4 regions of the Ferdinandcohnia jepli genome follow, and region 1 is predicted to be linked to each of the others. Evidence: riboswitches for the same ligand, from Rfam matches in the RefSeq annotation. Region 1 holds a riboswitch; each other region holds the start of a gene.
The links. Region 1 has a riboswitch for S-adenosylmethionine ahead of AB3M96_RS16695 (sodium:solute symporter family protein). Riboswitches for the same ligand answer to the same signal wherever they lie in the genome.

Region 1 (5,476 bases):
TTCTCAAAATAAATAAAAAATGGGTCAAGGGGACAGGTCCCTTGACCCATTTTTTATTTGTGGTGGGGCAGTGGAGCTATGTCCCAAACTAGTTCGATTTCAACACCTGCATTTTTTAGTAGGTTGTATAGGGGGCAGCGTTTGAGTACGATTTCTTTTAGTTCTTCTAGTTTCTCTGGTGTTTCATCAGTTTCAAAGACGATTTCGTTTATGACAGATTGGTAGTAGGGTGAAACATCTGCAGTACCCAATAGTCCACGCCGATCTACAACGGCAAGGCTTTTTATGTCAATATTTTCAAAGTGAAAATTTATTTCTCTTGCAACTAAATCGATTACCACAAAGATACATCCGTTGAATGCACCCAATACATATTCCAATGGTGTAGGAGCTTCATTGTCGCCGCCAATCTTTGTAGGTTCATCAATTAAAAATTGAAAGCCTCTCACGAACTGTTCTGTTTGAACGTTCTTTTTCCACACTGTTGTTACATCAATTTTTCGTAAATCGGTTGTAATACCCAAGTCTACCAGCCTCCTATATTATTTTTCTAACATGTCTTGTAACCGTTGTTTTCTCTTTTATAAAACTAATACAACTGATAAAAAATCCTGACACAATAAGCATTAAGATAATTCCTGTAATCCCATTTTGATGTAGGAATGAGAAAGTTGAGACTAGAAAACCAATTAAAGTGCATGAAAGGAGAAATGAGTAGAATCCCAGACTTTTAAATGATCCATTCCATTCCCACTTACTAGCGGTATCAAGTAAACTAGCAATTATTATCGTAATGATATTAACAATCATGCCGATCCAAACCGGATGGATGTTTAAATAAAAGTCGTTTACTGCCCAGCCACTAAGGTGATACCAAAGTAAACCGGATAATGAACCTGTAAAAAGTGAAATAAGGGCTGCTCGTTTTGTTACAACTGGCCAGAATAATGCAGCTACTACTGGTGCAAAAGTTGCCGAGTTTCTAGTAACCCATGCAAGTACATTCCACCAGGCGGACTGCTCTGACCGTAAAAGGGCAAAACCGACCATTAAAAGAGTTAATAGCACTAAAGACCATTTTGTATAGCGAATTAATTGCGCTTCCGTTGCTTTTTGATTTATGGCACTTCCAACATCGCGGCCTAAACTTGTAGCACCAGAAAATTGGCAAGGTGCACCCCAGCTTAGCGCGGCTGCCCAAAAGCCTAAGAAGAACAGTCCGACAAGAGGGGCTGGAAGAGTTTCCATTAGATACATTGGAACTGCTACTAGTCCACGGCCTTCATTTGGGACAACCTGTGCAGCAGCTAATCCGAAAAGCACAGCACCAATTATTAATGGAATACCAAGTAACGCAGCATAAAGCAATCCGTTGCGTCCTTGCTTCGGTGTTTTACAGGACAAAGCCATTTGAAACGCAGCTTGAGCTAGAATTACGTTAAAAAGGAAAGTACCAAACCAGGCTAAAATTGTTTGGATCCCTGCACCATCAAGGGAGGCGTATTGTGGTTTTTCTTCAAAGAGTGTCTTAAGTCCATCAATTCCAGGATTAAGGAAAAAGGCATATGTACCGATTCCCAGCATGATGAAAAAGACAATTACATTACTTAACTGTGTAATTCCGATTGCCCACATACCGCCGAACTGAAGATATACAAGGAGTAATAGGGCAGTTAATGCAACGGACCAAATTAGAGATATTCCTGTAAAAACAGAGAGGGCGGATGCAAAAGCTAGTGCTGTAGCGACAGACCACATCGGGAATGTAAAGGCAGTGATGGCACCAGCAACACCTCGAACTTTTTCACCATAACGGTCACCTAAAAGCCCAGATATGGTAACCAATGCTTTTTTACGAAAAGGGGCGATTAACACAAGTGCAATAATTAAAACATGTATCGTTTCCGCTACACCATACCAAATCGCAGAAATACCAGTAAGATAGCTAAGCTCTAAAATTGCGATATAAGAAGAACCTGAAAATAAACCTGTAATACAAACAGTGACTAATAATGTATTAAACCCACGACCTCCAACGAAAAATCCACTTCCATCAACTGCCTTCCGTTTTGCTATCTGACTTATAAAGATAAGATAAAACGTGTAAACCAAAGCAAACCCAATAAACCAATACCCAACACTTGTCATAATACCGCCTCCTAAATTTTATAGCATATATGAATAATCAAAACTAAACTCATGTGTTTAGTTGGATTAAAACAAGTGAGAGGCCATAAAAAAACCTCTCCCAAGAGGAAGAGGTACTATTATCTCTTCCTCATCTTTCAGACAATAAGTCTGTTGGACGTAGCACCTTTTTATTTTCCGTAGAAAATAAGAGGTTGCTGCAGGATCACCGGACCAATTTCCTCCCCTGGCTCTTGATAAGGATATACCGTATAAAATTAATACTAAATTTACAACGTGTTATTTGAAAAGTCAAACAATTTTTAAGAAATCTTTCTAAAGACCTAGGTGGTACGGAGGGACAGGTTCAGTCCCAAAATAAGCACAATTTGGATCTTGCGCTTAACTAGTGTTCTTAAATGGACTAGTAGGTTTTTGAACTACTATTGGTTGCAATACACGAAGGGGAGTAGTTAGTTTATTGGAGTTAAGAATTGCCAACTGGAGAAGCAATCATATCAGTTGGTCACTCATAGGGCAAATGAATTACTAACTGCTAAAGCATATTTATTAGTTAATTACTCATAGAGCAAGTAATTGCCGAATCCCAAATATCGGGAAAAATTTTTAAAGAATATGTGGACTTTTTTGGTGAGTTTCGGATATACTATAATTAACAATTAACATTTTGTTAATAGTAACATATACTAATTTCAAAAGGGGAAACACAATGTCGAACGAAGAAGCATTGAACCAATATGATGTAAAGAAATATCGCACGCCTGATGGATATACATCTGATATTGCTGTTTTCACTATTGTCTCAGAAAAAGCTGAGGTTTACAAACCACCGAAAATGACAATGAAGCTGATGCTTATACAACGCTCAATGACAAATGCAGAAGGAAAACCAAACATTGAAGCAGGGAAGTGGGCATTACCTGGCGGTTTTGTACAAGAAGATGAAACAGCTTTTGAAGCAGCAAAACGCGAGCTCGAAGAAGAGACGGGTGTTGGTGGGATTCATATTAAACACTTTGGAGTCTATGATAAGCCTGGTAGAGATCCAAGAGGCTGGATTATCACAAACGCCCATTATGCGATTGTCCCAGAGCATAGTTTATCCAAACGAAAAGCAAATGACGATGCAGCAGATGTGAAATTATTTGCACTAGATGAGGTTCTGTCATTGGAGCTTGCATTCGATCATGTTGAGATTATTAAAGATGCGATTGCGATGATTACCAATGACCTACTGCAAACAACAGTGGCAAAAAGATTTTTACCGACACAATTTACGTACTCTGAACTACAAGCGGTATTACTAACTGTGACTGATGATCCTGCAATAGCAAGTGAGCAAAGTTTTGCTAGAAAAATAAAAACTCTGCCATTTATCAAGCTTGTTCCAGGGAAAAAGACACAGCGTACATCCAAAGCACCAACACAGCTTTATGAATTTATTGATATGGATGTAGTTAAACCAATATATACAGCTAGATACTAATTTTTTGAAACGTACATTTAACAATATGTTAATTATTAATGTTTACTAAGATTAGGAGGAATACTAATGAAAAAGGCATTGATAAATATTGATTATACAAATGATTTTGTTGCATCAGATGGTGCGTTAACCTGTGGCGAACCGGGTCAGCAGATTGAAAATGAGATTGTGAGTATTACAGAAGAATTTATCTCTAACAACGATTATGTAGTCTTTGCAATTGACCTTCATAAAGAAGGTGATCACCGACACCCTGAAACGAAATTATTTCCCCCCCATAATATTGAGGATACATCAGGGAGATTGTTGTATGGGAAACTGCAAGGGGTATTCAATGATCAACAAGCAAATCCAAATGTATATTGGATGGATAAAACAAGATATTCAGCATTCGCTGGAACAGACCTTGAGCTAAAACTACGTGAACGTGGAATTACAGAAGTACATCTTGTAGGCGTATGTACCGACATTTGTGTGCTTCACACTGCTGTTGATGCCTACAACAGAGGCTTCAAAATTGTGGTGCATTCGAAAGCAGTAGCAAGCTTTAATCAAACTGGCCATGAATGGGCGTTAGGACACTTTAAAAGCTCAATCGGCGCAGAAGTATTATAGAAAGTGGGTCAGAGGGACAGGTCCCTTGTCCCACCTAAGAATGAAAACAGGGACAGGGAACCTGTCCCTGTGTCCCAAATTGGAGGTTATTATAATGAGTCAGTATAGAGATGATAGTTTGGCGTTACACACGGATTTGTATCAGATTAATATGTCTGAGACATATTGGAGGGAAGGGGTTCATAATCGTAGAGCGGTTTTTGAGGTGAATTTTCGTAAGCTTCCTTTTGGTAATGGATATGCGGTTTATGCAGGGCTTGAGAGAATCATTGATTTTTTAAAGAATTTTAAGTTCACGGAAAGTGATATCGAGTATTTGCGTGAAGAAGGTTACCAGGACGATTTCCTAGAGTATCTAAAAGAACTTCGTTTTACAGGGACAGTTCGTTCCATGAGAGAAGGAGAACTTGTTTTTGCGAATGAACCATTGATTAGAATTGAAGGACCTATCGTAGAGGTTCAGCTTGTGGAGACACCTATTTTAAATATCATTAACTATCAAACATTAATTGCGACAAAGGCATCTCGTATTAAACAGGTTGTTGGGGATGAGGTGGCAATGGAGTTTGGTACGCGTCGTGCACAAGAAATGGATGCTGCGATTTGGGGGACAAGAGCCGCTTATATAGGTGGCTTTGATGCGACATCAAATGTAAGAGCGGGAAAATTATTTGGTATTCCAATCGCGGGTACACATGCGCACTCAATGGTTCAAGCGTATCGTGATGAATATGCCGCTTTTAAAAAATACGCAGCAACACATAAGGATTGTGTGTTTCTAGTAGATACCTATGACACATTGAAGTCAGGTGTACCAAATGCAATCCGGGTTGCAAATGAGGAAGGAGATCGTATCAATTTTAAAGGAATCCGTTTAGATAGTGGAGATTTGGCGTATCTATCTAAAAAAGCTAGAAAAATGTTAGATGACGCTGGATATAAAGATACGAAAATTGTAGCTTCAAACGATCTCGATGAACATACGATTATCAACTTAAAAGCTCAGGGAGCAAAAATTGATACTTGGGGAGTTGGTACAAAGCTAATTACAGCTTATGATCAGCCTGCATTAGGTGCTGTATACAAGCTAGTATCAATTGAAGACAAAGATGGAAACATGGTTGATACGATTAAAATCAGTGGTAACCCTGAAAAAGTATCAACACCGGGATTAAAACGAGTGTATCGAATTATTAACAAAGCAAATCAAAAATCTGAAGGGGATTA
Region 2 (5,476 bases), on a different contig from region 1:
CAGTACTGGTCAACTAGCAGCTTTTTTCAGTGTAAGTACTACTACCATTAATAACTGGATAAATGAAGGTCGATTTTTACGTGAATTAGATGATGGAAGTATGATTAAGGTAGAACGTAAGGCCCTTAACGAAAAAATAAAAGTCCATCCTGAGTTTTGGTTCGATGCCCCTTCGGGAGTACGTTACCAAGTGAAAGAGGCAGTTGCAGCATATGAAGAGGATTTAGAGGAATGGGAAAAGTCAAAACAGGAAAATACGGTAAATGAACAAAAACAAATTTCAGCTTATATTGAGCATTTTAAGAATAAGTACGACGGGAAAGATTTCAATACTGTTTTTGGGGATAGAGATTGGGACAACTTAACAGCAGAAGAGGAAACAGACGCTGCAATGTGGTCTTTCTTTATCCAGAGGTTAACAAATGGCGAAGACACTGGGAATTAAAAGAACAAACTTCAAACAGTTCGAAAGTTTAGATTTTCGAGATATTATTGAAGAAGTTAATAATATTTTTGGTGTAGAGGTGCCAGGACATCATGGTCCAAATGTTTCTGTTCAAGCCAAACGTATTCGTTTTAAACTTTTCCTAACTATCCCTTCCTTAAAATGCGTAGAATATATCGACAACCAAACAAATGAGATTATTGAATATTTTTATGACTGGGATGACAGCTCTGGAACTTTAATGAAATTCCACGCCCATTATCATCCAGATGAGGCACCTGAAAAAGTAAAAGAGTTTGATCCATTTCATTTACATCTTAAGGTAAATGAATTTGATACAGAAGCCAAAAGACGAGAACGTGATAATGAGTATAAGTGTTTATACAATGTACTTTTATTCATTAAGAGGCATGCCTACGTATCCAAGCATCTCCAAAAAAAGATATAAATTAAGATTAAATTGGATGTTACATATCGACCTAAATATCAATGGATAAAGCCATTAAGCGTATAACTTAATGGCTTTTATGTTTAATACTATTTATATTTCCTCAATTGAACCTAGGTGTAACAATGATATGCCCCCCATGCCTCACCTACGATACTTTTTTCACTGAATCAGCATTAGGCTGACCTTTGAACTTCGGAAACCCTATTAAAATTGCAATAACTCCACAAACACCAACTAAGATCGGATAAAAAGAGTATGGTACAAGGCTGGCTGGAGAGATGGCAGCTAAACCTGCAGCTGCTAATATTTGCCCACCGTAAGGGATAATCCCCTGGAATGCACATGAGAATAAATCAAGTAAGCTTGCTGACTTACGTGGTTCGATATCGTACTGGTCCGCGATATTTTTAGCAAGAGGACCTGTAATCATAATTGAAATGGTGTTATTGGTTGTTGCCACATCGGTGATACTTACTAAGCTTGCGATTCCGAACTCTGCACCTTTTTTCGATTTAATTCTACTAGTTACAAAGTGTAAGAGATAATCAATTCCACCATTATGCTTAATAAGTCCTACTACACCGCCTATTAAAAGTGCAACAATCGCTAGGTCCTCCATGCTGATGAGGCCATTCCCGATTGATTGTAGGTATCCTGTGAACGTAAAGCCACCTGTTGAAAGCCCGACTATTCCCGCAAACACGATACCGCCAAGTAATACTAAAATAACGTTTAACCCTGCAATTGCTGCTGCGAGAACTGCTAGATATGGTAGTACCTTTACGATTTCAAATGAATGGTCTCCACTAATGCTTGCACTGTTACCTGAAGTAAGTATAAATAGGATAATTGCTGTAATAATTGCCCCAGGTAGCACAATTAAAAAGTTAACCTTGAACTTATCACTCATTTTCGTTTTTTGAGTTCGAACAGCAGCGATTGTTGTATCCGAAATCATTGATAGATTGTCACCAAACATTGCTCCACCAACTACCGTTGCCATTGTAAGAGCCATTGAGATATCAGTTTGTTCAGCAATTCCGATTCCGATTGGTGCTAACGCAACAACAGTCCCCATCGAGGTACCCATTGAAATCGAGATGAAGCATCCAATAACAAACAAACCAACTAGTAAAAGATTTTCTGGTAAAAATGAAAGACCAAGGTTAACAGTTGATTCAACTGCACCCATTTCACGTGCTACACCTGCAAATGCACCTGCCAACACAAAGATAATACACATTAAAATAATATTCGAGTCTCCTGCACTTTTACAAAAAATCTCTATTTTATTAGAAAAGCTTTCTTTACGATTCATAACTAACGCGATAACTGCCGCAACAAGAATTGCAACGTTTAAAGGCAATATCGAAAAGTCCTTTGCAATTACACCTACACCGATAAAAAGCAATACAAAAACAAATAGTGGTAAAAGGGCTAGTAAACTACCCTTATTTACGTTCTGCTCTGACATTCTACGCTCATCTCCTCTTTTACTGTTTACTTTTATACTTTCTTTTATCTAAAGAGCCACCTAGGACATTGTCATGCCGCCGGTTACATTTATTCCTTGCCCCGTCATATAATCGGAAAACCTTGAAGCCAAGAAAATCACCACATTTGCCACATCTTCAGGTTTTGCTGTTCGGCCAAGTGGTACTTGTGATATATCCTCCATTTCAATTGCATGGGCGTCTAAACCTCTTAACTCCCCGCCAATTACACGCTCTCTTCGCTTCATATCTGTTTCAACTATTCCAGGGCAAACCGCATTTACATTGATTTGGTGTTTTGCTAATTCAATTCCCATTACCTTTGTAAAACCTAAAACGGCATGCTTAGACGCAACATAGCTTCCCATTAATCGATAGCCATTCTTACCTGCTTGTGAAGCGATGTTGATAATTTTTCCGCCTTGACCCTGTTCGATAAGATAGTGAGCGACGGCTTGGCTCCAGAGATACACGCTTTTTGCATTCACATCCATAACCCGCTCCCAGTCCGCTTCTTTTATGTCTACAACATAATCCATTGAGGATACTCCTGCGTTGTTGACCAGAATGTCTAATCGTCCAAAGTGTTTTATCGTTTTATCTACAAATTCCTGGACGAGATCACTCTGGGTGATGTCACCTTGTAAATATAGTAGATTTTTAGATTGTGATTCAGGCGGTGAGGCAAGATCGATGACAGCCACTTGTGCACCACATTCAAGCAAGGCATCAACGATCGCTTTACCAATCCCCTTGGCACCACCAGTGACAATTGCCACTTTTCCTGTCAAATCCATAACATACATATCACTACCTCCTTTCTCTTCACCAACTATTTCAATCGTTTTAATCAGAATTGAACGTGAGAAGTTTTCAAAATCTACGTTCCATGAACATAAAAATGCCTCTCTAGATAGAGAGGCATTAATCAACTATAGAAGCTGCGCCTCTCTTATCTTTCAAAACAAACGTTTTGCAGGATTTAGCACCTTTTCATGTGTCAACATGAACGGTTGCCGGGTTTCGTCGGGCCAGTCCCTCCACCACTCTTGATAAGAGAATATACAAAAATATTAAACTAATTTTATTGTTTTTAAGTTTAAATGATACTACCTAAAAATGTCAATGAAAATAATTCGCGTTAATAAGACAAGTACCTGTCGTCCCATCACAAAATTACAGTCTCTCGTCAAACCACCCAATCAAATGATTCAAACGCTCTTGACGGTGTTTCGGCTTACCTGAACGAGATAGGTCATGGTTTTCGTCAGGGAAGCGGACGAATTTAGTATCTACACCTAATCGCTTAAGCGCAATATACCACTGCTCAGCTTGCTCCATTGGACAACGTAGATCCTGTTCACTGTGCAGAATAAGTGTTGGCGTTTTAACATTGCGTGCATATGTTAACGGCGAAACCTTCAATAACTTCTCCACATCATCCCATAAATCCGCATGTCCATGCTGCCACTCTGTGAAAAAGAACCCAATGTCACTTGTTCCATAGAAGCTGTGCCAGTTACAAATACTACGTTGTGTAACAGCTGCTTTGAAACGGTCTGTACGAGTTACGATCACGTTCGTCATATATCCACCATAGCTTCCGCCAGTAACAAAAAGGTTATCTTGGTCAATGAAGCTATATCTAGTTAACGCATAGTCAACTCCAGCCATGATATCTTCGTAATCCATGCCGCCGTAATCACCGATCACCGCATTTACAAAATCATGACCATAGCCATGGCTTCCTCTTGGATTTGTGTAAAGCACTACATACCCCTTTGATGCCATTAATTGCATTTCATGGTGTAACCCATTTCCATATGCAGTTGCTGGACCACCGTGAATTTCAAGGATCATCGGATATGTTTTTCCGTCTTCAAAACCATATGGCTTTAGTATCCAACCCTCGATATCCTTGCCATCTGTGCTCTTGTAAAAGAAGTTTTCAGGCGTGCTTAAATGCACCTCACTATATAACTCTTTGTTCCAATCAGTTAGCTTCGTTACATTTTTCACATTGTTCAGGTCTTGCGTTACAACATCTCCAGTTGAGTGTGGATTTCCTAGAACAAGAACAGCTAGGTCTTCACTTACAATGTCGTAAGAAGTAACGTTCGCTACTGATGGAGAAAGTGCAGCTGATACTTCGCCTTCAAGATTCACCTTAAACAACTGGCAGTCCCCGCCAACTGTTGCCGAGAAGTAAATGCCAGTGCTCGTAGAATCCCAGATTAAACGTGACTCTGCAGTATCATACTTCGCATCAACACCTACTAGATTCCCAACTGTATAATCAAACTGCTCTGTTAGGTTCTTCAACTCACCTGTTTCAACTGAGAATAGAAGCACATTTGTATTCCCTTGGCTTCTTTCCCCACGTGTATGCCCCGCTACTGCAAGCCACTTTCCATCCGGTGATACAGAAGGTGCCATTAAGTAACCATTTCCTTGATAAAATAACGTCTCTACCTTTGAAGCAATATCGTATTTCCAGATTGCTGGCAGATAGCCCCATTCTTTATCTTCAGCCTTTGTTGCAATATAGAATAAGCTTTTTCCATCAGGAGTAAAACGCACCTGACCGAAATCATATTCTCCGTCAGTTACCTTTGTATATGACTTTGTTTCAACATCAAATAAATAAACATGCTTGCGATCCTCACCGTAAATACCAACTCCATCACCTTTGTAACGAAGTCTAGTAATTACTTTTACATCGCTTTTTTCTTCCTTTTTCTCTTCATCTTTATCAGTGGAAAGCTTTAATTCTCCGCTCACTGTAACAGCTAACTGCTTTCCGTCCGGAGACCAAACGAATTCGCCAACACCCTGTTTCACATCTGTCAGCTGAACCGCTTCCCCACCATCAGTATGTAATAGCCAAACCTGATTTTTACCAGTACGGTTTGAACGGAATGCAAGCGCGCTACCATCCGGAGACCACTTTGGAGCAGCATCCTTCACTAAACTATCCTTTGAAAAATGGTACGTAAACTGTCTACCTTCACCGTTTAAGTCTGTTACATAAATATGAGAATAATAGCCATCCTTCTCTGTATCCACCTGCGTTAACACATACGCAAC
Region 3 (5,476 bases), on a different contig from region 1:
ATTCTGCAAAATATGTTTCGTTGCGACAAAAAACTGTTTTATCATTCTCAGGTAAGCCATAGTAATGAAACCTATGTAACTAAGACACATAACCATGGGCTTATTTTTCACATAATAAATGAAAACATTCTATAATATATGGTGAGGGAGGAGTTTCCTCGATACACTGATTATGATTCGATGATTGCTGGTCGTTCTAGAAAACTAATTTCCTTATTACTCAAAATGATGTTCTTACATTAATACGAAAAACCAGTGTATGGTGGACACTGGTTTTGAAAGTACAATATATGATTAAACGTGTAATCTTCGATCATATTCAGCGACTATCATTCTTCCCTTTTGGTATTCCTTTTCCCTTTTCAACTCGACCCTTAAACGTTCCTTAAATTTACGACTGTAAGTCTCATAGCCAATCCCATGAGCCTGATGCATTGCCTTTTCCATCTCCGTCGTATAATTCAAGTGTATTCGACTGATAATGAACCAATCCCTTCGTTTTTTCGGCTTTTTTGTTAGCACAATTAAAATAATAACAGGTACCCAAAAATACCTCAAAGTCAGTAATCAGGGATAATCGGGTCTCCTAATTCATTTTGAATAATAATGATGACCTTACAATAATGATTGTTAAAATACCTTATAAATTCTAGTGAATACTTAGGTTTAATCTAGATATAAAAAGTTCGTGTGGATCTCATGGTGGATTTCTTCTGCTGCTGGGGGGGGCTTTAAAACTCAACTGTGAATGACCTCATGTTGTCCTTTTACTTCATGAGGGCTTTCATCTCCTCTATGAGTGACCTCGGGCTGCTCCTTTTACTTCATGAGGGCTTTCTTCTCTTCTATGAGTGACCTCATGTTGTCTTTTTACTTTATGAGGGCTTTCATCTCCTCTATGAGTGACCTCGGGCTGCTCTTTTTACTTAGTGAGGGTACTAAAATACAATGAGTACCCTCATAAGAGACTAAAAAAAGAGAAGCTAGTAATAAGCTTCTCTTCACATAATTTATTCAACTGTAATTACAGCACCCGCATATTCTTCTTTGATGAACTGTTTAATTTCATCTGATTTTAAAACTTCTACTAATGCTTTTATTTCTTCGCGTTCTTCATCGCCTTTATTAATTACAATTAGGTTTGCAGGTACAACATCATCGCCTTCAAATGCAATACCATCTTCAGCAATGTTTACTCCGCCTTCAAGTGCATAGTTTGTATTGATAACAACTGCGTCACCTTCACCATTTTCAAAAGAAGATGCTAGTAATTTCGCTTCAATTAAAGTAGAAAAATCAAGATTTTTCGGATTATCAACGATGTCTTCCACTCTCGCTTGGTCTCCTACACCTTCTTTAAGAGTAATAATGCCTTCTCTTTCAAAAATTGGTAAGATACGACCGTGGTCACTAAATGAATTACTCATAATAATTTTCGCGCCATCAGGTAGCTCGTTTAAATTGTTAAATTCCTTTGAGTAAATACCAATTGGTTCTTTGTGAATTTCACCAACACTAACAAAATCAAAGTCTGGGTTATCTTCCATTTGTAATGCTAAATAACCTGGCGTTTGGAAATAGTTTGCATCGATTTCTTTTTCGTGTAAAGCAACATTAGGTAAAATATAATCAGTAAAAACTTCTATCTCAAGGTCAATTCCCTTTTCCTTTAAAAGCTCTTTTGCTTTTTCTAATACTTCAGCATGTGGAACTGCAGATGCGCCAACTACCAACTTTTTATTTTCGTTCGTTCCTTCTGTTCCTTGTTCTCCTGCTTCATCATTTCCACCGCAAGCAGCTAGAGTTAATGATAATAAACCAACTAATAATAGTAAAAACCACTTTTTCATGTTAGTACTCCTCCTGTTATCTCTTGTCTGTATATTTTGTAAAGAAATCACCCAAAAATTGAATGATGAATACCAAGATTACGATTGCTACTGTAGCAATAAAAGTAATGATAGGTTTATTTCCTTGGAACCCATAAAGATAAGCAAAATGTCCCAATCCTCCTGCTCCAATAACCCCCGCCATCGCTGTAAAGCTAATTAACGAAATAGCAGTTACAGTAATACCTGAGATAAGTGCAGGTAATGATTCCGGAATTAATACCTTATAGATAATAGTGCTATTAGTAGCTCCCATAGAATGCGATGCTTCAATAACACCTTTATCGATTTCGCGTAGTGCAATTTCTACCATTCTTGCGTAAAAGGGTGCCGCACCAATAATTAAAGATGGAAATGCTGCATTTGGGCCTAACATAGAACCCATGATAATTTTAGTAAACGGAATTAGTAGAACAAGTAAAATAATAAATGGAATTGATCTAAAAATATTTACAATCGCTGATACAAAACCATTTATATAACGATTTTCCCATGCATTTCCTTTATCAGTTAAAAATAAAACCAAGCCTAGAAACAAGCCGATAATAAATGTTGCTACTACTGATATAGATGTCATATATAGTGTTTCAAGCGTTGCTTCCCATAGGTCGTCCCATTTTAACTTTTCCAGGTCTTCCACTTGTTTTTCCCATTTAAAGAGTTCATATAACTTCTCAAGCATTTTCGATCACCTCGACTTCTACCTGCTGTTGACGAATGTAATCGATTGACGAATTCACTTCATTCATCTCACCATCAATATGAATAAACAAAGTCCCATATGAACCGCTTTGTGTTTGAGAAATCTTCCCCTGCAGAATGTTAACTTCAATATTGAAATCACGGATTAAACGTGTAATTAATGGTGTTTCAGCAGTTTCGCCAACAAAAGTTAATTGAATAACCCGTCCGTTAGGATACTGATGTAACAAGTGTTCAATCGTTTCTTTTGTTTCCTCTGGCTCTGTTACCTGTTGAACAAAACGTTTTGTAATGTTAGCCTGAGGTTTTTTAAACACATCAAGTACCTTCCCTTGTTCAACAAATCTGCCTTCCTCCATTACAGCGACCCGATGGCAAATTTTACGTATAACATGCATTTCATGCGTGATTAATACAATCGTTAACCCTAATCGCTCATTAATATCCACGAGCAGGTCAAGTATTGAGTCAGTTGTTTGTGGGTCTAGAGCAGAAGTAGCTTCATCACAAAGTAAAACCTTTGGATTATTTGCAAGTGCACGAGCGATACCGACTCTTTGCTTCTGTCCTCCACTAAGTTGTGAAGGATATGCATCTTCTCTTCCTTCTAAGCCTACTAATTTAATGAGTTCGGAAACTCTTTTATCTCGTTCGGTTTTGGGAACCTTTGAAATCTCAAGTGGAAATGATATGTTTTCTCTCACAGTTCTCGACCAAAGTAAATTGAAATGCTGGAAGATCATACTAATTTCTTTCCGTGCATTTTGAAGATTCTTCCCCTTAATAGAGGTTATATCATGTCCCGCAACTGTAATTGTTCCTTCGGTTGGTGTTTCAAGTCCGTTCAGTAAGCGAATTAAGGAACTTTTACCTGCACCACTATAACCGATTATGCCAAATATTTCGCCTTCATTAATTTGCAAATTGATATTATTCACAGCTGTTACTGAATTATTCTTTGAGTTATAGACTTTTTTAACATTTGTTAGTGATATCACGTTTGTCACACCTTCTATTCAGAAAAAACTAAGCTTAGTTTATGTAAATAACTGATAAAGTAAACTCCCGCCATTATAATCCGGTTACCTTTATTTACAATTAGGGTGTCAGCCTGTCTTTTCAGCTACTTTACTAAAACAAAAATACCTTTCTGCAAAAGAGCAGAAAGGCATAGATATCTAAATAACCTTCCTCTCATCTCTCAAAGCATAAGCTTTGTGTGAATTGGCACCTTTTCAACGGACGTTGACGGTTGCTGGGTTTCATAGGGCACTTCCCTCCACCACTCTAAATAAGAGTCACATTTATATATTCACTTTTTCATTATGTTGCTATAGCGACATTTGTGATTTTATCATTAGCAAAAAAAGGTGTCAACAAATTTTTTTCTCAAAAAGAAACTACACAGTAGGTACAGATTTTTTCGACGTTGTTCCATTTGCTACTTCAATTGCTTGTTCTAAATCTTCAAGTATATCCTCTATATTTTCAATTCCTACAGATAATCGAACCAAATCCTCAGTTACACCTGATGCTTTTAGATCTTCTGGTCCAAGTTGTTGATGCGTTGTACTTGCAGGATGAATAATTAAACTCTTTGCATCTCCTACATTGGCTACATGTGACCATAATTCAACACTATTTATTAGCTTTTGACCAGCCTCTCTTCCACCTTTGATGCCAAAGACTACAACAGCGCCGGCCCCTTTTGATAAATATTTGTCTGCTAATTGCTTGTTCGGATGATTTTCTTCTCCAGGATATAGTACCCACTCAACGCCTGGATGATCTTTTAAATAAGTGACAACCTTTTTTGTATTTTCAATATGTTCTTTCATTCGAACATGTAAGGTTTCGAGTCCCAAATTAAATTGGAAAGCATTAAATGGGCTTATTGATGGCCCAAGATCACGTAGAAGCTGAACCCTGGCTTTTATAATATAAGCGACAGGTCCAAGTGCCTCGGCATAAACTAAATTATTATAGCTCGGATCAGGGGTTGTGAAACCTGGGAATTTAGGTGAATTCCAATCAAAATTACCACCATCTACGATGATCCCACCTAATGTCGTTCCATTACCTAGCAACCATTTCGTTGCAGAATGGATGACAATATCTGCTCCGTGTTCGATAGGTCTGCAGAGATAAGGAGTTGCAAAGGTGTTGTCAATTAAAAGTGGAATCCCTGCTTCATGCGCAATATTCGCTACTGACTCAATATCAAGAACATCTAAACTTGGATTACCAATTGTTTCTGCAAATACAGCCTTTGTATTAGGAGTAATTGCTTGACGGAAATTTTCTGGATTTGAAGGGTCTACAAATGTTGTTTTTATTCCATATTTAGGAAGTGTATTTGCGAATAGGTTATATGTACCCCCATATAGTGTTGATGCTGATACAATCTCGTCCCCAGCACCCGCAATATTTAGAATAGCAGTTGTTATAGCTGCCATTCCACTTGCAACTGCTAATGCACCAACTCCGCCCTCTAATTGAGCAACTCTTTCTTCAAAAACTGTCACTGTTGGATTATGGATGCGAGTATATATATATCCATTTTCTTTTAAACCAAATAGGTTTGCGGCATGTTCTGTATTATTAAATTTATAAGCATTTGATTGATAAATCGGAACCGCTCTCGCTCCCGTAACAGGATCTGCTACAAGACCACCGTGAATAGCTACCGTTTCTGGTCTATACTTTTTTTGATTTTCACTCATTACGAATCTCTCCCTTAAAATGAATTTAATTGCGGATTACGAGTAAAATCTATGAAGGTTTGTTCCGCTTTATTGAAAACATAAGATCTTTCTTCAAGAATGAAAGACCTAGTTTACTTCCTACCATACTAAAAAACCCTCTTCAGATAAGAAGAGGGTTAA
Region 4 (5,476 bases), on a different contig from region 1:
TTCGGAAATACGGTTTTTAATTCGGAAATACGGTTTTTAATTTGGATTTGCGGTTTTTAATCGTAATTTACGGTTTTTACAAGGAAAATACGCTTTTTAGCCATTTTTCGAGAGCAAGGCAGACTAAACCCCACATTCAGGTTTATTTTTCCACCTCTCAGTGCACACTGATTGCTGAGGTGGTTATTATGATTAAAAGGCTACTTTTACTCGCAATCATAGTTGAATTAGGTTTATTTTGGTATGTTCATCAAGGAAAAGACCCACCATTACTCGCTGCGGACGCTCCTAAGAAACAGATACACGAAAACATGGTGAAGAACCTTCCTTTGGATGAAAGCACGCAGGTTGCGGAGGCATCGATGACTACAGAGTCTTCCACACTTGAAGAAATTAAAGAAAAGTATGATAGTGAATTTACTATTCTTGAAAAAGACACAAAGAAGAAAGCCAAAGAGCTACTCAAACGAGCGAAGGCAGATTTTATCGAAGAATCAGCTGATGGAGTGGCAGTTTTGCAAGTGATGGGTACCTACTATAACGAATTCAAGACGTTAGAAAAAGAAACCGATGAGTTATTCTACGCGCTCTATACCGAGCTAGAGAATGAGTTAGTAGTTAATGGACACTCAAAAGAGGAAGCCCTGCCTTATAAGAAAAAGTATGAAGAAAAGAAAAATGAATTATTGAAAAAGGCATTAGATGTTCAGGGAAGTTACCAGTAGGCAACTTCCCTTTTTTTACACCTCTACTCCAGCCAACTTCTCCAACTCTTTCCCTAAAAACGTTGCAACCTCAAGCATACCAAACTTACCGGCAGCATCCTCCGCGTCTGAGTTGTAATTGGTATTTGTATTGATGTCATATGTGAAAATTTCGCCCTCGCTGTTACGGATAAACTCGATGCCAGCAATGTGAATGTCGTTTGCAGCTAGAACCTGCTCATACCTTTCTAAAATAGGATCTGCAAAGTTTTCAACGATTTGGAACTTAGGTTTCGTTGGTACTTCTTCGCCAACTGGACAGAAAAGGTCTCCGATTTGGCATGCGTCTGCCGGGCATAGTTCAAAGCCTTCAGATGTGTCGACTCGAACCGCATACACAAACTTGCCGCCAACAAATTCGCAACGGGTGATATATGGTTCTGGTGATTGGATGTACTCTTGAATAAGCGTAATTCCATCAACCGGCTCCTCAAAAGTCGGTCCTTCAAGATACTCATTTAGTGCTTCTAATGAATAGAACAATTGAACTCCAAGTCCTTTTCCAGCACGGTTATGTTTTGTAATAAATGGTGCACCTGCAAACTTCGCTGCCGCTTCACGAATTTGTTCTTTTCCAACTGCCGCAACTGTTTTCGGTGTTTTTACACCATAACGATTCAACTCAAGGTATTGCTGAACCTTACTAACTTCTAACTGCAGTGCACGCGATCCGTTAAACACTTTTCTATCGTGCGCTTCTAACCATGCAAGAACTGCACTCGTTAATTCAGGTGCATATCGATGACCGCGCGTATGAGAAGATGCGCTCATTCTACTATAAAATACACCTTCCGGCGGTGCCTCGGATAAGTCCACTGTTCCCTGATCCAGATGCCACAACTCATACGGAAGATTTAGTTCTTCTAGGCGCTTTACTAAGTGCTGTGTCCATTCATCATTTTCATGAATTACATATATTTTACTCATTGCTTCCACTCCTTTTTAAGCTTCTAGTTTTTGAGTTCGTTTCGCTTCTACAAGTGGCATTACATCACGAGCAAAGCGTTCCATTTCTTCTAGCTGTGGTGAAAATTGAAGTAGTAATAAGTCTAATCCAACCTCTTCATATGCTAAAATGCGCTCCGCAATTTGTTCCGGTGTTCCGATTAAGTTTGGACGCAAGCCTCTGTTTGAAACGGAATAATCCTGCAACTGAATTTGCTGCTCTAATTGAGATTTACTTGTGAAATCCTTGAATCCCGCGTATCCGCTAGTATCTTTTACATCCGTGATACGACGAAGTTCCTCCTGAACCTCTTCCTCTGTATCGCGGCAAATCACGTACGCTGCCATTCCAAAGGATTGGAAGTCGTCTTTGTTCAAGGCTTTTCGTCTATTTTTCATATCCGTGATTTTCGTATCAATTTCTTCAACTGTTCCACCATGCATCACATAAGCGTCCATGACTGAAGCGATTACTTCTTTACCCTTTGGACTTTCGCCGCCTGCATATAAAACCGGGTTAGGACGTTGAACTGGCTTTGGAGCAAGCTTCGCATTTTGGATATTGTAAAACTTGCCATCATATGAGAAAGTTTCTTCTGTCCATAGTCCTTTCACAACATCGATAAACTCTAGCGTGCGGTCATAACGCTCATCATGTGCTGTAAAAATACCGTTGTACTGACGGGCTTCTTCTTCCCACCAAGCAGAAACGACATTCAACGTAAACCTTCCATTGCTTATATGATCAATGTTCGCAGCCATTTTTGCTGTTACAGCAGGGTTGTGGAATCCAGGACGGACCGCTGTCATAATTTCAATTTTTTCCGTAACTGCTGCAAGTGCTGCCGCAGTTGACCAAGCCTCAAGGGAATCATGCTCGGGACCCTTAATATCATTCAAATATAATTCAGCAATTAAGGTTGTATCATAGCCCCATTTTTCCGCCGCTTGAATCACTTCCTTTGCATAAGCAAAGGTCGGTGGCATGTTCTCATCCTCCACATTTCGTAACCACCCACCAAAAATCGGTAACCAAAAACCATACTTCACTCCACTCATCTCCTCATGCTGTTTCTAGATAAAATAAAAAACCTCTTCAAAAAGAAGAGGTTTGTATGTAACGTCGACCCCTTCTTATTTCTCAAACATCAAGTTTGATGGAATTGGCACAGTATTCTATGAATCTAGAACCCGCTGCCGAGGCTTCAAAGGGCCATTTCCCTCCACCTCTCGTAATAAGAAGACACTATTTATTTCGTAATTCGTAATGTTATCATACTTTATCTATCAGAAAAGTTCAACAAAAAAGTTTTTGTTAGCTAATGTAGTAAACCGAGTAATCTTATTGAATTACTGAATAGAGTTTCTCGTTAAGTCACAATTATGATTGCAGGATAGTCTTATTAATTGCATAATAGGTACATTAATTGAACAATGCTTAAATTGCAAACCACAAAAAAGGAGAATTCAGATGAACCTGTATGAAAAACTCATAGTAGATTACGATAAATCATTAAACAAAAACGGCGTAAGGGGTGAGCGCTTGGCCACAAGATTAGCGGCTCTTTCCGAGATTGGACTCACACCAGACTGCGGTTCGTACCGGATTGGCTTTTCAGAAGAAGAAAAGGCAGCAAAGGACCTCGTCAAAAAATGGATGACCGAAGCAGGACTTGAAGTAACTGTTGACGGTGCCGGAAATGTGTTTGGCCGCCTTGAAGGTAAAAACCCAGAGTTACCGGCACTAATATCTGGATCCCATGTAGACAGTGTGCCAAATGGCGGACATTTTGACGGACCACTTGGTGTGCTTGCTGCACTAGAGGTTGCAGAAGCTTGGAAACAAACCGGATACACTCCAGAAAGACCTTACGAAGTCGTCATTTTTACCGACGAAGAAGGTGCACGTTTTAACGGTGGCTTTAGTGGCAGCATGTCGATGATTGGTGAGGCAAAACCAGAGGATTTACTTCCTAAAAAGGATATAAACGGAGTCCCTTTTAGCGAGGTGTTAGAAAGTATTGGCCTCACTACAGATTCCTTTTTCACTTCAAAAAGAGACCTCGACAAACTAGAAGCCTTTGTTGAAATACATATTGAACAAGGTAAAAGACTTGAAAATGCAAACACATCTGTAGGAATTGTGACCGGAATTGCAGGACCATGCTGGTTGAAGATGACGTTTAAAGGACAAGCCGGTCATGCAGGCAACACTCCAATGAATGATCGACAAGATGCTCTTGTTGCTGCCAGCCAATTTATATATGAGGTACAAGCGCTCCCTCAGCAAGTGAGCTCTTCTGCAGTTGCGACTGTTGGCAAGGTTGATGTATTTCCTAATGGGGTAAATGTTATTCCAGGTGAGGTTCGTTTAACTGTTGATATTCGTGATATCCAAAAGGATACGCGCGACAAACTAGTCGAACTTGTCATCGACAAGGCGCACACTCTTTGCAACAACCACAACATCGAACTAGAAGTAGAAGAAACCTTCCGGGAGGCACCCGTTCCAATCAGTGAGGACATGCAGGAAAAACTGGCTAACTCGGTTAAAGCCCAAGGGATAGAACCGGCTTATTTACCAAGCGGTGCCGGGCATGATGCAATGGTGGTTGGGCGTAAACTTCCGGTTGCGATGATTTTTGTACAGAGTAAGGATGGGATTAGTCATAATCCTGCCGAGTGGTCGACTTTGGGGGATTGTGTGCAGGCGGTTCATGTGTTGAAGGATTTTTTGGAGACTTATAGATAATCATGAAAAAAGAGAATGGAATCTTATTTTTCCATTCTCTTTTTACCCACTAATAACCAATAGGTTTATGTTCTTCCCGGGTTGACCAAACTCACTAATGGGTGAGGAAGATATGAAAATAAATTATGAACTTGTATTTGGAATGGACAAGGTGGGACATTTCCTGCTATTCTTCGTTGTTTCATTTATTCTCGGTTTGGTTTGCTTAGTGGTTATTAATAAATACCACGTAAGAAAAAGTCTGGGAATTGTATGGCTATATCTGATTTTACTAGGACTTTTTGAAGAGTATAGGCAATATTTTCTTCCAGAGCGAAGTGCAGAATTTTTAGACGCTATTGCTAATTTACTTGGCACAACAACTGGTTTAGGTATCCCTTTTTTACTCTCTTCTCTTTTAGTAAAAAAGAAGGGACAGCCATCCCCACAATTTAATGTGATCTTCTACATTTTTCCTATTCCATTTTTAATAGGGTTATGGTTGATAAATGAAAGACCATTTTTTTAGAATTATAACTTTTTCAACTTCCAGTTAATTTCCCTAAGAGCAAACTTCTCATACCTTTGGATACGTGCCCATTCAGTCATGTCGTGATGTTCAGGATGAGCAGGGTCTCCAATGACGGTTAAAAAGTGTTGAAATCCCGGTTCCCCACCTACATCCTCTGGTGGAGCATTTCCTTCTCCGTCTAAACAGGTCGGATATTTGAAATCATAATCCTCGATAATTTTTTCGAACTCGATGTGATGCTCCCAATTATCGCCGAAATCATAGGTATAGATTAGTGAATGATAAGTCGGTATATATTCTGACAGATTCGCTGATGTGTCTTTTGCGTTATTCGATGTCTCTAAATCAAATCTGAGATTTGCAATCGAATTCTTTTTTTGATCCAGTATTGTAAATTTATGAAGATGATAATTCCTCCAATTAAAAGCTGATTGTATACTGTTATGTAAGTCGTTAAATGTCATATTCAATGGTACTACCAGCCTGCGCCAAACCTGATAATTA

Region 2: it holds a riboswitch for S-adenosylmethionine, as region 1 does, so the genes downstream of both, AB3M96_RS05640 (SDR family NAD(P)-dependent oxidoreductase) here and AB3M96_RS16695 (sodium:solute symporter family protein) in region 1, are expected to answer to the same signal.
Region 3: it holds a riboswitch for S-adenosylmethionine, as region 1 does, so the genes downstream of both, AB3M96_RS13115 (methionine ABC transporter ATP-binding protein) here and AB3M96_RS16695 (sodium:solute symporter family protein) in region 1, are expected to answer to the same signal.
Region 4: it holds a riboswitch for S-adenosylmethionine, as region 1 does, so the genes downstream of both, AB3M96_RS05855 (LLM class flavin-dependent oxidoreductase) here and AB3M96_RS16695 (sodium:solute symporter family protein) in region 1, are expected to answer to the same signal.

Annotation. Positions count from the first base shown of each region.
Region 1 covers NZ_JBFOKR010000015.1:93,687-99,162, reverse strand. Annotated here, with positions in the region: gene AB3M96_RS16705 (proline dehydrogenase family protein) at 1-12, shown strand, start outside; gene AB3M96_RS16700 (OsmC family protein) at 54-524, opposite strand; gene AB3M96_RS16695 (sodium:solute symporter family protein) at 538-2,148, opposite strand; SAM riboswitch class I at 2,276-2,391, opposite strand; gene AB3M96_RS16690 (NUDIX domain-containing protein) at 2,858-3,634, shown strand; gene AB3M96_RS16685 (cysteine hydrolase family protein) at 3,701-4,249, shown strand; gene AB3M96_RS16680 (nicotinate phosphoribosyltransferase) at 4,344-5,476, shown strand, end outside.
Region 2 covers NZ_JBFOKR010000004.1:120,576-126,051, reverse strand. Annotated here, with positions in the region: gene AB3M96_RS05655 (hypothetical protein) at 1-445, shown strand, start outside; gene AB3M96_RS05650 (hypothetical protein) at 423-893, shown strand; gene AB3M96_RS05645 (Na+/H+ antiporter NhaC family protein) at 1,042-2,370, opposite strand; gene AB3M96_RS05640 (SDR family NAD(P)-dependent oxidoreductase) at 2,431-3,321, opposite strand; SAM riboswitch class I at 3,339-3,448, opposite strand; gene AB3M96_RS05635 (S9 family peptidase) at 3,566-5,476, opposite strand, start outside.
Region 3 covers NZ_JBFOKR010000011.1:68,830-74,305, reverse strand. Annotated here, with positions in the region: gene AB3M96_RS13130 (YuzK family famiily protein) at 295-465, opposite strand; gene AB3M96_RS13125 (MetQ/NlpA family ABC transporter substrate-binding protein) at 1,011-1,850, opposite strand; gene AB3M96_RS13120 (methionine ABC transporter permease) at 1,867-2,571, opposite strand; gene AB3M96_RS13115 (methionine ABC transporter ATP-binding protein) at 2,564-3,589, opposite strand; SAM riboswitch class I at 3,783-3,889, opposite strand; gene AB3M96_RS13110 (O-acetylhomoserine aminocarboxypropyltransferase/cysteine synthase family protein) at 3,992-5,314, opposite strand.
Region 4 covers NZ_JBFOKR010000004.1:179,034-184,509, reverse strand. Annotated here, with positions in the region: gene AB3M96_RS05865 (hypothetical protein) at 189-725, shown strand; gene AB3M96_RS05860 (ATP-grasp domain-containing protein) at 741-1,691, opposite strand; gene AB3M96_RS05855 (LLM class flavin-dependent oxidoreductase) at 1,707-2,759, opposite strand; SAM riboswitch class I at 2,841-2,951, opposite strand; gene AB3M96_RS05850 (M20 family metallo-hydrolase) at 3,181-4,461, shown strand; gene AB3M96_RS05845 (VanZ family protein) at 4,574-4,969, shown strand; gene AB3M96_RS05840 (plasmid pRiA4b ORF-3 family protein) at 4,972-5,476, opposite strand, start outside.